Regions from separate parts of the Micromonospora sp. DH14 genome, predicted to be linked through region 3. Evidence: riboswitches for the same ligand, from Rfam matches in the RefSeq annotation. Region 3 holds a riboswitch; each other region holds the start of a gene.
What was found. Region 3 has a riboswitch for cobalamin ahead of QCZ28_RS17660 (prenyltransferase/squalene oxidase repeat-containing protein). Riboswitches for the same ligand answer to the same signal wherever they lie in the genome.
Positions count from the first base shown of each region.

Region 1: another riboswitch for cobalamin. It lies ahead of QCZ28_RS18960 (ribonucleoside-diphosphate reductase subunit alpha); the one in region 3 lies ahead of QCZ28_RS17660 (prenyltransferase/squalene oxidase repeat-containing protein).
Region 2: another riboswitch for cobalamin. It lies ahead of cobN (cobaltochelatase subunit CobN); the one in region 3 lies ahead of QCZ28_RS17660 (prenyltransferase/squalene oxidase repeat-containing protein).

Region 1 is NZ_JARVKT010000013.1:150,253-153,524, forward strand. Features, by position in the region: gene QCZ28_RS18955 (enolase C-terminal domain-like protein) at 1-1,123, opposite strand, end outside; cobalamin riboswitch at 1,411-1,628, shown strand; gene QCZ28_RS18960 (ribonucleoside-diphosphate reductase subunit alpha) at 1,821-3,272, shown strand, end outside.
Region 2 is NZ_JARVKT010000003.1:187,952-191,223, forward strand. Features, by position in the region: gene cobN (cobaltochelatase subunit CobN) at 1-1,809, opposite strand, end outside; cobalamin riboswitch at 2,122-2,251, opposite strand; gene QCZ28_RS06770 (MBL fold metallo-hydrolase) at 2,593-3,272, shown strand, end outside.
Region 3 is NZ_JARVKT010000012.1:80,614-83,885, reverse strand. Features, by position in the region: gene QCZ28_RS17660 (prenyltransferase/squalene oxidase repeat-containing protein) at 1-1,908, opposite strand, end outside; cobalamin riboswitch at 2,002-2,133, opposite strand; cobalamin riboswitch at 2,186-2,308, shown strand; gene QCZ28_RS17655 (hypothetical protein) at 2,414-3,272, shown strand, end outside.

The DNA of each region.
Region 1 (3,272 bases), on a different contig from region 3:
CCACGTAGTCGAGCACCGAGACGTGTTGGACCATCTCGCACAGCCCGACCCCGCCGGCGTGGGGGCACACCGGGATGTCGAACTTCGCGGCGAGCAGCAGCACGGCGACGATCTCGTTGATGCTGGCCAACCTGCCGGTGTCGAGCTGGCAGAAGTCGATGGCCTCGGCCTGGAACAGCTGCTTGAACATCACCCGGTTGTGGCAGTGCTCGCCGGTGGCCACGCCGATCGGAGCGACGGCACGGCGGACGGCGGCGTGGCCGAGGATGTCGTCGGGGCTGGTCGGCTCCTCGATCCAGAGCGGCTTGAACCGGGCGAGGGCGGTGACCCACTCGATGGCCTGGCCGACATCCCACACCTGGTTGGCGTCGATCATCAGGTTGCGGTCCGGGCCGAGGATCTCCCGGGCGATCGCGCAGCGGCGGATGTCGTCGTCGAGGTTGGCGCCGACCTTGAGCTTGACGTAGCCGTAGCCGCTGTCCACCGCCTCCTGGCACAGCCGGCGCAGCTTGTCGTCGCCGTAGCCGAGCCAGCCCGCCGAGGTGGTGTAGGCGGGGTAGCCGGTCCGGTCGAGCTCGGCGAGGCGGGCGGCCTTCGTGCCTTCCTTGGCGCGCAGGATGGCCAACGCCTCGTCCCGGGTCAAAGCGTCGGAGAGGTAGCGCAGGTCCGCGATGTCGACGAGTTGCTCGGGGGACATGTCGACGAGCAGCCGCCACAGTGGCTTGTCGGCGACCCGGGCGGCCAGGTCCCACGACGCGTTCAGCACGGCCGCCAGCGACAGGTGGACGACGCCCTTCTCGGGGCCGAGCCAGCGCAGCTGCGAGTCGGAGGTCAGGAGGCGGTAGACGGCGCCCATGTCCGCCGCCATCGTCGCCACGTCCAGGCCCACGAGGCGCTGTGCCTGGTGGACCGCCGCCGCCGCGACGATGTCGTTGCCACGGCCGATGGTGAAGGTCAGCCCGTGCCCCGCGAGCGGCGCGCCCGCGCCGTCGACGCCGTCGGTGTGCAGCACGACGTAGGCCGCCGAGTAGTCGCCGTCCTTGTTCATGGCGTCTGACCCGTCAGCGGTCAGGGAGGTGGGGAAGCGGACGTCCTCGACGGTGACGGCAGTGATCTGCGGCATGCGCTCCTCGCCCGGCTAGGCTAAAGATCAGATGATAACTAGGAGTATACGGACGGCTCGTTGAGCGCGTCAACGTTGTCGATCACTACGGACACCCAGACATATGATGTTTGTGTCGGGTGTCGGTCCACTGACCATTGTCAACACCGGCGCGGAGAATCGTGCCCCCGGTGCCGGCGTCCTCCGGGGCGGCGTGCGCGGCCCGGGTGGTGACGGTGGTCACCGCGCTGGCCGCCGACACGCCCGAAACCGACATGTGGGGTGTGACAACGGCTGCGTCCCTATATATGGTGTCGAGCGCAGCTGGTTCGGCCGCTCATCCGGCGCGGTCGAGGCAACAGGGAACCCGGTGGAAATCCGGGACTGTCCCGCAGCGGTGAGTGGGAACGACCGCCGTCATCAGCACTGGGCCACCCATCGGCCTGGGAAGCGACGGCCACTAGGAGACCGGCGAGCCCGGTCGTGCCCGCGAGTCCGAAGACCTGCCAGCGCGCCGCGTACCCGCACCCGGGTGCGCGGCGGTCCGAGGCCGCGTGGGACGGCTGACGCCACCTGATCCCACGCCGCGCCGGCGTGGCGTCCGTCGGTGTCTGTCTCCTCGCGTCCGGGCCACCAGGTCTCGAACTCCGAGGAGCGAGTGGTGACAGTCACCCAGGTAGTCCCGGCCGCCGCCGACACGCCCGCGCGGCGGACGCCGATGCGGGTCCGCAAGCGCGACGGCGCTACCGAGCCCGTGGACGTGAACAAGATCGTCCGGGCGGTCGAGCGGTGGGCCGACGACCTGACCGACGTCGACCCGATGCGGGTGGCCACCCGCACCATCAGCGGCCTCTACGACGGCGCCACCACCGCCGAACTGGACCGGCTCTCCATCCAGACCGCGGCCGAGATGATCGGCGAGGAGCCGCAGTACTCCCGCCTCGCCGCGCGGCTGCTGGCCGGCTACGTCGACAAGGAGGTACGCCGGCAGGGCATCACCTCGTTCAGCGCGGCGATCCGGGTCGGCCACGCCGAGGGTCTGATCGGCGACGACACCGCCGCGTTCGTCGCCGCACACGCCACGACCCTCGATGCCGCCGTCGACCCGGACGGCGACCGCCGGTTCGAGTACTTCGGCCTGCGCACCGTGTACGACCGCTACCTGCTGCGCCACCCCACCAACCGACTGGTGCTGGAGACCCCGCAGTACTGGCTGCTGCGGGTGGCCTGCGGCCTGTCCCGGACGGCGGACGAGGCGGTCGGCTTCTACCGACTGATGTCCAGCCTGGCCTACCTGCCCAGCTCACCGACCTTGTTCAACTCCGGGACCCGGCACACCCAGATGTCCTCCTGCTACCTGGTCGACTCCCCGCTCGACGAGTTGGACTCGATCTACGCCCGGTACGCCCAGGTCGCCAACCTGTCCAAGTTCGCCGGTGGCATCGGCATCGCGTACTCCCGGGTCCGCTCCCGCGGCGCGCTGATCCGGGGCACCAACGGGCAGTCCAACGGGATCGTGCCGTGGCTGCGCACCCTGGACGCGAGCGTGGCGGCGGTCAACCAGGGTGGCCGGCGCAAGGGCGCCGCCTGCGTCTACCTGGAGCCGTGGCACCCGGACATCGAGGAGTTCCTGCACCTGCGGGACAACACCGGCGAGGACGCCCGGCGCACCCACAACCTGAACCTGGCCAACTGGATCCCGGACGAGTTCATGCGCCGGGTCGAGGCCGACGAGATGTGGTCGCTGTTCGACCCGCACGAGGTGCCCGATCTGCCCGACCTGTGGGGGGAGCGGTTCGACGCCGCGTACCGGGAGGCCGAGGCGCAGGGCCGGTACGTGCGGCAGGTCCCGGCGCGGGAGCTGTACGGCACGATGATGCGCACCCTGGCCCAGACCGGCAACGGCTGGATGACCTTCAAGGACGCGTCGAACCGGCTGTGCAACCAGACCGCCGAGCCGGGCAACGTGGTGCACCTGTCCAACCTCTGCACCGAGATCGTCGAGGTGTCCAGCGACGCCGAGACCGCCGTGTGCAACCTGGGCTCGGTGAACCTCGCCGCCCACCTCGCCGACGGCGGCATCGACTGGGAGCGGCTGCGCGCCACGGTGCGGACCGCGGTGACCTTCCTCGACCGGGTCATCGACATCAACTACTACCCGACCGCGCAG
Region 2 (3,272 bases), on a different contig from region 3:
CTTGGCCGGGTCGAGGGCCTGCACGGTGGCGTACTCGTCGAGCAGTTGCTCCAGTTTGGCCAGGTCGCCGTAGGTTTCGGCGCGGGCCATCGGCGGGACCAGGTGGTCGACGACCACGGCGTGCGCCCGCCGTTTGGCCTGGGTGCCCTCGCCGGGGTCGTTGACGATGAACGGGTACACCAGCGGCAGGTCGCCGAGGACCGCGTCGGGCGCGCAGTCGGCGGCCAGGCCGAGGCCCTTGCCGGGCAGCCACTCCAGGGTGCCGTGCTTGCCGAGGTGCACCACGGCGTCCGCGCCGAAGCCGCCGTCCGCGACCGGCGCGGTCAACCAGCGGTACGCGGCCAGGTAGTGGTGACTCGGTGGCAGGTCCGGGTCGTGGTAGATGGCGATCGGGTTCTCCCCGAAGCCGCGCGGCGGCTGGATCAGCAGCACCACGTTGCCGAAGCGCAGCCCGGCGAGCACGACGTCGCCGCCGTCGGTGTACAGCTCGCCGGGCGGCTCACCCCAGTGTTCAGTGATCCGCTCGCGCAGCTCGGCCGGGACCTGGTCGAACCAGCGCCGGTAGGTCTGCCCCGGTACCCGCGCCTCGGCGCCGGCCAGCTGCTCGGGGGTGAGCCACTCCACGTCGTGGCCACCGGCGGCGATCAGCGCGTGGATGAGCGCGTCGCCGTCGGTGGGCACCGGGCCGTCGCCCAGGTGGTAGCCGGCGTCCGCGAGCGCGGCGAACAGCCGCACCGCCGACGCCGGGGTGTCCAGGCCGACCGCGTTGCCGACCCGGGAGTGCTTCGTCGGGTACGAGCTGAGCACCACCGCGACACGCTTGTCGGCGGCCGGCACGTACCGCAGCCGGGCGTGGCGCACCGCGATCCCGGCGACCCGGGCGGCCCGCTCGGGGTCGGCGGCGTAGACCGAGAGCCCGTCGGCGTCGATCTGCTTGAACGAGAACGGCACGGTGACGATCCGGCCGTCGAACTCGGGGATGGCCACCTGCATGGCGGCGTCCAACGGGGACAGCCCGGCGTCGCTGTCGGCCCACTGCGCCCGGGTGCTGGTGAGGCAGAGCGCCTGGATGACCGGCACGTCCAGGGCGGCCAGTGCGCCGACGTCCCAGGCATCCTCGTCGCCGCCGCCGGAGGCGTCGGCGGCGACCGCACCGCCGGCCGCGAGCACGGTGACCAGCAGCGCGTCACAGCGGGCGAAGAGCCCGAGCGGGCCGGCGTCGGCGGTCAGCCCGCGCAGGGAGCCGCAGAAGATCGGCAGCGGGTTGCCGCCGGCCGCCCGGACCGCCTCGACCAGCACGTCGATGAAGCCGGTGTTGCCGGCGAGGGCGTGTGCCCGGTAGAAGACGATTCCCACTGTGGGCCGGTACGGGTCGGCCAGGTGCGCGCCGTGCACCCCGTACGCCGGGGTACGCGCGGGCGGGGCGAACCCCTCGCCGGTGAGCAGCACCGTGTCGGAGAGGAACCGCGCCAACTGTCCCAGGTTGTCCGGGCCGCCCTCGACCAGGTACGCCAGCGCCTGGGTCGCGACACCGGACGGCACTGTGGAACTGGCCATCAGCTCCGCGTCGGGTGTCGCCTCGCCGCCGAGCACCACCGTGGGCACGCCGGTGGCGAGCACCGTGGCGAGGCCGTCGGGCCACGCCTGCCGGCCGCCGAGCAGGCGTACGACGACGAGGGCGACCCCGTCGAGCAGGGCGGGCACCTCCTCGAGGGTGACCCGCGCGGGGTTGGCCAACCGGTAGTCGGCGCCGCTGGCGCGGGCGGCCAGCAGGTCGGTGTCGGCGGTGGAGAGCAGCAGGATGCGCACGGCAGGCTCCGGAAAGTGACGTCGACGCGCTCGCCGAGGCGAACTGGCGACGTGGGATGGGCGCGGGGTTCAGCAGGCACCGCGACCCGGGCGGCTCACCGGCGCGGGGCCGACGGCGACGGGTGGCGCGGTGGGGAACTCAGCGGTGAACGGCGCGGGAGCGTGCGGATGCCGGCGCGTCGGTGCGGCCGGGTCGGGGCGCGGCGGGGCGTCCGCCGCTCGGTTCGCGACGGTGATCGTCGGTCACAGAGACGCCATGCGTCATCGGGTCCTCCTCGGGTGTCCACGCCCTGGGGTACGTCCCGACGGCCGAAGTATCCTGGCTTCCGGATCGACGCTCTCCCCCGGCCTTCCAACCGCAGACACACGGCCGTGACTCACGAGGGGGGATCGCTCCCCGGTGACAGTGGCGGGACCGCGTCGGATTCGCACCGACTTCCTTCACTGCCGTCAGGCTGCGAATGCTGCCACACCCCCGCGCCGCCGGTCAACGCCGGCTCCAGCGCCGCCAGGCGGGTGCTGTTCATCGAGTTTCACCGATTGGTGCGACCTCCCACCCGCACGTCGCAATGCCCCGCATCAATGCCACTCTCCCTTTGCTCTGCTTACCTATGTGCACCAGTCACTCTCCGTGCCCGGTGCCCATAGGTAAGCAGAGCAAAGGGATGACGCACCTACCCTGGCCTGCGCCGATCGTCCGGCGGGCGTTGGCAGACGGCGCCCTGGCCTAGGATCGGCGAACGCCACACCAGTGTCCGTGATCAATCTCGGAGGTCGATCACCATGGTCGCCCCGCAGTTCCACCACCTGGCCGGCCGGGTCTGGCTCTGCCCGGGCGATCCCGACCCGGAGGCGGTCCAGGCTGGCGTCGCCTTCGTCGCCGACGAACGCGGCAGTGTGATGATCGACGCCGGGCAGAGCCCCGCGCACGCCCGCGAGATCCGGGCCGCGTTGACCGCCGCCGGCCTGCCGCAGCCGCGCTGGCTGGTCTACACCCATCACCACTGGGACCACGTCTGGGGCGCCTGCGCCTGGCCCGCGGTGGAGATCGTCGCGCACGATGCGGCCGTGCCGTTGCTGCGCGCCGAAGCCGCCCGGCCGTGGAGTCACCGCTACCTGGACGAACAGATACGCGCCGATCCTCGCCTCGGCCCGAGCTTCCGGGCCCGCGCACGCGCGATCGACTCCTGGACGGACTTCGTCGTCCTGCCGCCGACCCGGACCTTCGCCGACGTCGACGAACTGCCGGCCGGAGTCGGGCTACGCCACGTCGGCGGTGGGCACGCGCCGGACTCGACCGTCGTGCTGGTGCCGGACTCGGGCGTCATGCTGCTGGGCGACTGCTTCTACCCGCCGCCGGCACACCTGCGCCGACCCGACGACGGCCCCGACCTGGGCCTGGTCCGCCGACTGCTCCAGGACGACTACCTGTGGTACGTCTCCAGCCACGCCGAACCGATGAC
Region 3 (3,272 bases):
GCAGCCGGCCAGCTCATCGATCTTGGTGCAGGTCACGTCACGCAGCGCGGCGATCAGGTCGTGTCCGCCGAAGGCTCGTGGGTCGTAGCCGGTGACCTGGGCGAGGAGGGCGACCTTGCCGATCGCGCCGCCGGCGGCGTAGTCGGTGCCGATGCCGAGCCACGTGTCGACGGTGAATCCGCTGTCGCCGACCGCGCCGCCGCCGCGCAGGAACTCGACGATCGCCCGCAGCTTGGCGTCGTTCCCGCCGGTGGCGGCCAGGGCGTAGGCGCCGTCGATGCTCAACCCGAAGTCGGGGAAGCCGGGGAACGACTCGTAGTACCTGCCGTCGATCAGATTGGTCGGCGCGACGAGGTAGGACACCCCCTTGACCAGGTCGGGTCGCGGCCCGGCCGGCGGCGGCGACTGACCCACTGTGGCCAGGTTCTTGCCGGCCAGTGCGAGCGCCGCAGCGGCAGTGGCGGCCAGGTCCGCGTCCGGGTTGCTCGGGTCGGGGCTGAGCCCACCGCCGGTGACGATCCGACCGACCAGGAGACCGGTGGCGGTCGCGGCCCGGTCGGCGGCACCCAGCACGGCGAGGGCCTGCGCGGCGTACCCGGTGGAGTAGGTGTCGGTGATCCCCGCGCCGGTGTACGGCTGGTAACCGCCGTCGGCCTCCTGCGCGTCGGTCAGGAACGCCTTGGCCGAACCCAGCGGGCCATCCTGACCGCCGAGCGCGTGCAGCGCCAGGACGGTGAGGGTCGTGGCGGCGAGGTCCGGGTCGCAGAACTCGCCCGGGCTGAGCCACAGGCCGCCGAAGGCCCCGGTGGCGCACTGCTGCGCGGTCAGCCGGGTGACGGTCACGGCCGGCGGCGTGACGCCGGCCCGCTTGAGCGCGAGCAGCGCGGTCGCGTGGGTCAACGGTCCGCTCGATCCGGCGAAGTCACCGGCGGCGGCGCAGCCGGCGTCGAAGTCGGTCGCGGCGCACACCCGATCGGTGAGCGTGGCGATCAGGTCCCGGTCGCCGAACGCCCGGGGGTCGTCGCCGGTGATCGTGGCGAGGAGCGCGAGGTTGGCGACGTTGGCGGTGTGCGGTGGCGCGGTGACGCCGTTCGGGAAGATCGCGTCGTCGACGTGTGCCCGGAGGTAGCCGACGATCTTCGCGAGGGTCTGCTCCTGACCGCCGGTCCCGGCCAGGGCGGTGGCGACGGCAATGGTCCGGTAGTAGTCGACCCCGCCGTTGTCGACGTGGTCGCCGTCGGTGAGCTGCCCCACCAGGTAGCTCGCGACGGCCTTGACCTGGGCCTCCGTCGGCCGCGCCGGCTCGGTCGGAGTCGTGGTCGGTGTGGGAGTTGCGGTCGGGGTCGGGGTCGGGCCGCTGGCGCGTACCGACGCGGGGGTGAAGCTCGGCGCGCCGGTGGTGCCGCCGATGTCGGTGCCGCCGAAGACCCACGCCTCGACCTCACCCGGGCCCGGCCGCTGCGACATCGCACCGAGTGGACTGTAGGTCCAGTGGTCCTGCCCGGCCGGGGCGATCCAGTAGGACCAGTAGGCCGTCGCCGGCGGGGTCAACTGGCACGCCTCGTCGGCCGGCGTGGGGCGTTCGGCACCGGCGTCGAAGTCGGGCGAGCCGATCCGGCAGATGAACCCAGGCCCGTCGTGGGCGGTGCCGGTCGTCGTGAAGCCCGCCTCGTGCAGCAGATCCAGACCTGTGGTCGGGGTGGCGTCGCAGCCGCGCAACAGTGGTCCACCCCAGGCGCCGAAGTCGACAGCGACGATCGCGCCCTGGGTCGGGGTGCAGGACTCCAGCGGATCGGCGATCGCCGCGCAGGTCGGCACCACCAGCGTCACCGCGCCGAGCACCGCTGCGGCGACAACCGCCAACCACGCCGCAGGAACGCGCGACGTGCGACTGACCAGTGAGGACATGGCGACTCTCTCGGGGGCTAGCGGCGCAGGCGCGGACGCGGACCCCGAGGACAAACCCCGGAAACCTGACTCCGCGCCGTGTACCTCGACGGCGCTGCGGTGCACTATCCAGCCAGGTAATCCGACTCGTCCCGAGAACGGGACCTACGGCTGCGGGCCAGCGCCGGACTTTGACCGGCTTCCCCTGACTGCTGGATCGGGGTCATCGGACCACAACCGCGACCACGCCGTCAACGCGAGAACGTGTCATGTACCTAACAGCGCGCGGTAGGGGCCTCCTCCCATACGGTGACCGCGTCATCGCGTGGGGGAACCCGGTGGAAACCCGGGGCTGACGCGCAACGGTGAGGACGGTTGGCCGTCCCGAGCCCGACTACCCACGTGGTGACGCAGCACCTGCGGTATCCGTCCCACGCGTCCTGCGGCCGGCCCGCCCCGCTCCGCCGGCTTTCCCGCTGGGTCCCGGGTCGAGGCAGTCGTGCCCCCGTACCCCCAAGGAGACCCGATGTCCTCGCGCCTATTCTCCGGCAGTCCCCGGAGACGTCTCGCGACAGTTCCCGCCGCCGCGCTGATCGCCACGGTCGTCGCTGTCACCGCCGGTGCAGCGCCCGCCGCCGCGACCTCAACGGCGGCGCAGATCGCCACCGCCAAGACCAACGGTGTCGCCTACCTGCGGACCCTGCAGGCCGCCGACGGCAGCTACGCCAGCGGCGGGTTGTCCAACGAGTGGGCGTTCAGCGCGTTCGCCCCCGCCGGCGTCGCGGCCGTCGACGTCTACCCCAGCGGTGACACGACCAAGAACGCCCGCACCGTCTACCGCAACCAACTCTCCGCCGCGTCCTGGCCGAGCACCACACCGGTGGTCACCGACTACGAGCGTGGGGTGCTGAACGCCTACGCCGCCGGCATCGACCCCGCCCGGGTCTCCCCCACCCGCAACCTGATCGCCGACACCATCGCCTACTGGCAGACCGGCTCGGCCGGCTACTACGGCCCGCCGGCCAACTTCAACGGCACCGTCTTCGGCACTCTCGCCCTGGCCGGCGCGAAGACCCAGGCCGGCACCGCCCGGGTGCCACAGGCCCTGCTCAACCTCTCGATCACCCGGATCCGCAACAACCAGCACACCGACGGCGGCTGGACCTTCACCCAGGCCGAGGGCAACCCCACCCAACTCGCCACCGCCAGCGACATCGACATGACCGGCGCCGCCATGGCCGCCCTCTGCGCCGCCGGCGTGCCCAACACCGACACCGACGTCGTGCAGGCGAAGAACTTCCTCAAGAGCAAGCTCGTCAACGCCTCCGGCGCCTTCACCTCGATGTTCGGCATCAACACCGACTCCAACGCCTGGGCGGTCTCCG